2 regions of the Rhizobium sp. Leaf311 genome follow, and region 1 is predicted to be linked to the other one. Evidence: predicted binding sites of a transcription regulator. Region 1 holds the regulator's gene; the other holds the start of a gene.

Region 1 (3,415 bases):
GCGGTGGGAAAGCGCCTGCGGGTCGCCAGGCTTCCAGCCGTGCTTTTCCTCGGCGCTCATTTCACCGAAGGTCGTCTCATAGCCTTCCGGCTGGAAGACGGGGTCGTAGCCGAAGCCGCTTTCACCGCGCGGGGGCCATGCAACGGTGCCTTCGATTTCGCCGCGGAAGAATTCCGTATGGCCATCGGGCCATGCGAGGCACAGCACGCTGACGAAGCGGGCGGTGCGGGCCGAAGGCTCGGTCGCGCCGCGTTCGCGAAGCGCATCTTCGACCTTCTGCATCGCCATGGCGAAATCGCGCGTACCGTCAGCCGTTTCGGCCCAATTGGCGGTATAGACGCCGGGCGCGCCATCCAGCGCGTCGATGACCAGACCGGAATCGTCAGACAGCGCTGGCAGGCCGGAGGCCTTCGCCGAGGCGAGCGCCTTGATCGCGGCATTTTCCTCGAAGGTCGTGCCGGTCTCGTCGGGCTCTGCGAAATTCAGCTCGGCCGCAGACTTGGCGGAAAAGCCGAGAGGGCCGATCAGATCGGCAATCTCGGCAATCTTGCCCTTGTTGTGGCTGGCAACGACAATGGTGCGTGTCTCGAGTTTGCGCATGGTGCTTCGCTCCGGATCAGGCGATTGCCTGCTTCTGCATCTCAACGAGTTCTGCGCAGCCGGTCTTGGCAAGGCCGAGCAGCGTCAGGAATTCCTCTTCCGAGAAGGGTGCGCCTTCCGCCGTGCCCTGGATTTCGACAATGCCGCCGGATCCGGTGATGACGAAATTCGCATCGGTTTCAGCCGAGGAATCCTCGAGATAATCGAGATCGATCACCGGCTGGCTGGCGAAGATGCCGCAGGAAATGGCGGCGATATGGTCTTTCAGGACCTTCTCCACCTTGATCATGTTGCGGCTTTCCATCCACTTCAGGCAGTCATGAAGGGCAATCCATGCGCCGGTGATGGAAGCGGTGCGGGTGCCGCCATCGGCCTGGATGACGTCGCAGTCGATGCTGATCTGGCGCTCGCCAAGCGCCTGCAGATCGACAACGGCACGAAGAGAACGGCCAATCAGCCGCTGGATTTCCTGGGTTCTGCCACCCTGCTTGCCAGACGCGGCTTCACGCTTCATGCGCTCATGGGTGGAGCGGGGCAGCATGCCATATTCGGCGGTGACCCAGCCCTTGCCGCTGTTGCGCAGCCATGGTGGCGTCTTTTCTTCAAGGCTTGCGGTAACGAGCACATGCGTGTCACCGAACTTGACCAGACAGGAACCCTCTGCGTGCTTGGAGAAATTGCGCTCAAAGGAAACTTTGCGCATCTGATCGGTTTTTCTGCCTGAAGGCCGCATATGGTTCTTCTCCATTTTGATTTCCGCCTTCTAAGGCTGCCTCGGCCTTTTTGCAAAGGAAAAGCGGGCTGCAGCTTAACCCTGCGCGGAATTTCCGATTTCACTTAAGGCCGTGAGCGACTATATTCGCGATGTTGCTGACATAATGAAGAGTGGGCGAATGGGCGTTTCTCCTCCGATCGGAAAAGAACCGGGTGCGCTGCTGGATGATCGCTCACGCGAGATCTTTCGGCGCATTGTCGAGGGATATCTGGAAAATGGCGAGCCGCTGGGGTCGCGCAATCTTTCACGCCTGTTGCCGATGTCGCTTTCCCCGGCCTCCGTGCGCAATGTCATGAGCGACCTGGAAGAGCTCGGGCTCATCTACTCGCCCCATATCAGCGCCGGTAGACTGCCCACGCAGACGGGGCTGCGCTTCTTCGTGGACGCTTTCATGCAGGTGGGGGATCTACCCGCAGAGCAGCGCGAGAGCATCGATCGCCAGATTGGCCCCGTCTCCGGACGCGAACAGCCGATTGAGGGCTTGCTGACCGAAGCGAGCCGCATGTTGTCAGGCATGTCGCGCGGCGCAGGACTTGTGCTGACCACGAAAAGCGATGCTGTTCTCAAGCATGTCGAATTCATCCGTCTGGAGCCGACCAAGGGCCTCGCCATTCTTGTCGGCGACAACAATCAGGTCGAAAACCGGATCATCGACCTGCCAGCTGGCATCACCTCCTCGCAACTCACCGAGGCCGCCAACTTCATCAATGCGCATCTGTCGGGCCAAACGCTGCCAGAACTCAGATCGCAGCTTTTGCAGCAGAAATCGGAGCTGCAGTCAGCCCTTAGCACGCTTGCACAGGATCTCGTCACGCGCGGTCTTGCGGTCTGGTCAGGGGACAATGAAGAAGGCAAGCTCGGACGGCTCATCGTGCGCGGGCGCTCCAATCTGCTGGAAGGCTTGGCCGGCGAGGAGGATATTGATCGTGTCCGCCTGCTTTTCGACGATCTGGAGCGCAAGGACAATCTCATCGAGGTGCTGAACCTCGCCGAAACCGGCTCGGGTGTCAGAATTTTCATCGGCTCGGAGAACAAGCTCTTTTCGCTTTCCGGCTCATCGCTCATCGTTGCGCCCTACAGGGACGATGAGAACCGCGTGGTGGGCGCTGTCGGCGTTATCGGGCCAACGCGTCTCAACTACTCCCGCATCGTGCCGATGGTCGATTACACGGCCCAGATCATGGCCCGTCTTTCCAGCCAAAGACGCTGATATCGAAAAGACATCATTCAATAATAGATGGTTTTGCTCGCAAGCCTTGATTTTTGCTTGGCAAAGCTCGATATCGGGCGCAACCCCATGAACACATGTGAAGCTGGAGACCGTCATGACCGATGACACCAAAAAAGCCGGACCTGACGCAGACGTCGTAGACGAGGCGGCCGAAGCGGAAGCGGCAGAAAACGCCGTGCCTGAGCAGGCAGAGCCCGATCCGATTGATGTGCTGAAGGCCGAAAACGCCGATCTGCGCGACAAATTCCTGCGCCTTGCAGCCGAGATGGACAATCTTCGCCGCCGTACCGAGCGTGAAGTCAAGGATGCCAAGGCCTATTCCGTCGCAGGCTTCGCCCGCGACATGCTCGCCGTTTCCGATAATCTTCGCCGCGCGCTGGAAGCCATTCCTGCCGAGCTGAAGACGAACTCGGAAGCCGGTATTTCAGGCCTCATCGAAGGCGTGGACATGACCGAACGCGCGATGCTGTCTGCGCTCGAGCGCCATGGCGTTCGCAAGATCGACGCAGAAGGAGAGAAGTTCGACCCGAACTTCCATCAGGCGATGTTCGAAATCCCCAATACCGCCGTTCCCAACAACACCGTCGTGCAGGTGGTGCAGGCAGGCTTCACGATTGGTGAGCGTGTTCTGCGCCCGGCAATGGTCGGTGTCGCCAAGGGCGGCCCCAAGGGCGATGCGCCGGTCTCTGCAGAGCCGGGTACAAGCAGCGTCAACGAAAAAGACGCTTAACCCAAATCGACCGTCGTCGCCCCGCACCTGCCGGGGCGGCGCGCAACACGGCGCCTGGCAGTGTCGCTGACCTTGCCCA
Region 2 (3,415 bases), on a different contig from region 1:
CTACTACCTCTGGAAGATGCGCTGGGACGAACAGCCGTTCATGTCGCCACCCGTCGTGTTGCCGCTGGCCGCCGTGGTCGGGTATTTCGATCTCGCCATTGGTGCCTGGATCTTCGTTTTCACCAGCGCCATCATGGTGCGGGACAAGGGCCGCAAGAAGGGTTTCGTGGCACTGTTTCTGGAGCATCCCGTCATGATGTTCCTCGGCACCGTCTCCTATTCGCTCTATCTGCTGCACATGATCCCGCTCTATGGCTGGATGTATGTGCTGAACGATCAGGGCCTCAGCCAGGGCACATACTTCGCCATGCTGGCGGCGCTGACCTTCGCCACGGCCATTCCTTTTGCCTACCTCGCGCATAAATATGTCGAGCGGCCGTTCTACAAGTCGAAGAGCCACCGCGCCCCTACCCTGGCAACAGCGCATGCCACCGTGGGACCGGTTGTTGAAACGAAATAGCGCAGCGAATGATGTGCCGTCGGGCTCCCCAGCGGCACATCACATCAGCCAAAGCCGAAGGACGCCGCCTGCGATCCCGAGCGCCAGCACCGGCACCATTCCGACCTTCCAGCGCATCAGCATCAGCAGGGACAGCACCAGCAATCCGGTCGCGAAGGGATCGAGCGTCGTCCAGACCGGCCAGGACATGCCGGGGCCGAAGCTCGGCACAACGGCGATGCGTTTGACCTCGCCAAACAGCACATGCAGCCCAAACCAGAGGGAGAGATTGAGAATGACGCCGACGACCGCAGCCGTGATGGCTGAAAGCGCTGACGAGAGGGCACGATTGTTGCGCAGCTTTTCGACATAGGGCGCGCCGAGAAAGATGAAGATAAAGCTCGGCACGAAGGTCGCCCAGGCCGTTATCGTCGCACCCAGCACACCCGCGACCATCGGGTCGAGCCATTCCGCATGGCGGAAACCTGCCAGGAAACCGATATAGGGCAGGACCAGCACGAGGGGCCCTGGCGTGGCTTCGGCCAGCGCCAGGCCGTCCAGCATTTCGCCGGCGGTCAGCCAGCCGTGGGTTTCCACCGCTACCTGCGCGACATAGGCCAGCACGGCATAGGCCCCGCCGAAGGTGACGACCGCCATGCGCGAGAAGAAGCCTTGCAAATTCGCCAATGTCTCCGGCGCGGAGGAAAGGAAGATCAGCGCCAGCGGGATTTGCCAGATGACCAGCCCCAGCACGAGACCCCTCACCCGCGACAGGAGCGTGACGGATGTCGTTTCCGCATCCGTTTCACCCATTTCCACAGCGGCATGACGCGCCCGCAGAAAGCCGATCAGACTCGCTGCAAAAATCACCAGCGGAAAAGGCAGGCCGAAGATGAAGAGCGCGATGAAGGCAGCAGCGGCGATGCCTGCCAGAAAACGACTAACCAGTGCGCGCTTCGCCACCCTGATCAATGCCTCGATGACAATGGCCAGCACGCAGGCTTTCAAACCAAACAGCAGGCCCGGCAGCCAGTGCGTATCCTGATAAAGGCAATAGGCCGCGGCAAGAGCGACGATGGTCAGGAAGCCCGGCAGAATGAAGAGCGTTCCGGCGATGATGCCGCCACGGACGCCATGCATCAGCCAGCCGATGTAAGTGGCAAGCTGCTGCGCCTCCGGCCCCGGCAGCAACATGCAATAGTTGAGTGCGTGCATGAAGCGGGCTTCCGATACCCAGCGCTTCTCATCCACGACAATGCGATGCATCATGCCGATCTGCCCTGCCGGCCCGCCGAAGCTTAGGCAACCAATGCGGGCAAAGACAGCGGTGAGCTCTGTGAGCGAGGGCCGGACGGTCGGGGAAGGGTCTGCAATATCTGTCATGAAACCCTGATAACCATTTTCCATGAAATTTTTCCGACAGGGCGTTCTTGACTCGCCATTGCTGCACCCCTATCTCTGCCTCGCTAGCACTCTCCAATGAGGAGTGCTAACAATTATCACGCGGACCTGACGGTCCGTTAAGTCATTTGATCGAGGGATTAGACAATGACAAGCACTACTTTCCGCCCGCTCCATGACCGCGTCGTTGTTCGTCGCGTTGAGTCTGAAGCCAAGACCAAGGGCGGCATCATCATTCCTGATACCGCCAAGGAAAAGCCACAGGAAGGCGAAATCGTCGCTGTCGGCACCGGCGCTCGCGATGATAGCGGCAAGCTCGTTCCTCTGGACGTCAAGGCTGGCGACCGCGTTCTGTTCGGCAAGTGGTCCGGCACCGAAGTCAAGCTCGACGGCGAAGACCTTCTGATCATGAAGGAATCCGACATCATGGGCGTTATCGGCTGATTTTAGCCGGTTCTTCTCAATCCTTACATGACAACCAATGGGCCGTGAGCCCGGGAGTTTTCTACAATGGCAGCTAAAGAAATTAAATTCGGCCGCACAGCGCGCGAAAAGATGCTTCGTGGCGTCGACGTTCTCGCAGACGCAGTGAAGGTCACGCTCGGCCCTAAGGGCCGTAACGTCATCATCGACAAGTCCTTCGGCGCACCGCGCATCACTAAGGACGGTGTTTCTGTCGCCAAGGAAATCGAACTCGAAGACAAGTTCGAAAACATGGGCGCACAGATGGTCCGCGAAGTTGCTTCGAAGACCAACGACATCGCCGGTGACGGCACCACCACTGCGACCGTTCTTGCACAGGCCATCGTTCGCGAAGGCAACAAGGCTGTTGCAGCCGGCATGAACCCAATGGACCTCAAGCGCGGTATAGACCTCGCTGTTTCCGAAGTTGTTAAGGACCTTCAGGCCAAGGCCAAGAAGATCTCCACATCTGAAGAAGTTGCACAGGTCGGCACGATCTCCGCAAACGGCGACAAGCAGGTCGGTCTCGACATTGCTGAAGCCATGCAGAAGGTTGGCAACGAAGGCGTTATCACCGTCGAAGAAGCCAAGACCGCTGAAACCGAACTCGAAGTCGTTGAAGGCATGCAGTTCGACCGCGGCTACCTGTCGCCTTACTTCGTCACCAACCCCGAAAAGATGGTTGCTGACCTTGAAGACGCTTACGTTCTGCTGCACGAAAAGAAGCTTTCGAACCTGCAGGCCATGCTGCCTGTTCTCGAAGCTGTCGTTCAGACCGGCAAGCCACTCGTCATCATCGCTGAAGACGTCGAAGGCGAAGCTCTTGCGACGCTGGTCGTCAACAAGCTGCGTGGCGGCCTGAAGATTGCTGCTGTCAAGGCTCCTGGCTTCGGCGATCGCCGCAAGGCCATGCTCGAAGACATCGCGATTCTGACCGGCGGTACGGTTATCTCCGAAGACATCGGCATCAAGCTCGAAAACGTCACGCTCGACATGCTCGGCAAGGCGAAGAAGGTTTCGATCTCCAAGGAAAACACCACCATCGTTGATGGTGCTGGCCAGAAGACCGACATCGAAGGCCGCGTCGCCCAGATCAAGGCTCAGATCGAAGAA

What was found. Region 1 encodes HrcA, which represses chaperone genes, less so after heat shock. Its sites were predicted from a motif close to GTTAGCACTCNCNNNNNGNGAGTGCTAAC; they were not measured.
Region 2: a site for HrcA is predicted at 1,905-1,933, ahead of groES (co-chaperone GroES). Genes of this name have one in related genera too.

Annotation. Positions count from the first base shown of each region.
Region 1 is NZ_LMNZ01000007.1:116,835-120,249, forward strand. It holds gene rdgB (RdgB/HAM1 family non-canonical purine NTP pyrophosphatase) at 1-600, opposite strand, end outside; gene rph (ribonuclease PH) at 617-1,333, opposite strand; gene hrcA (heat-inducible transcriptional repressor HrcA) at 1,494-2,585, shown strand; gene grpE (nucleotide exchange factor GrpE) at 2,701-3,336, shown strand.
Region 2 is NZ_LMNZ01000004.1:268,387-271,801, reverse strand. It holds gene ASF69_RS07045 (acyltransferase) at 1-460, shown strand, start outside; gene chrA (chromate efflux transporter) at 500-1,846, opposite strand; gene groES (co-chaperone GroES) at 1,988-2,284, shown strand; gene groL (chaperonin GroEL) at 2,351-3,415, shown strand, end outside.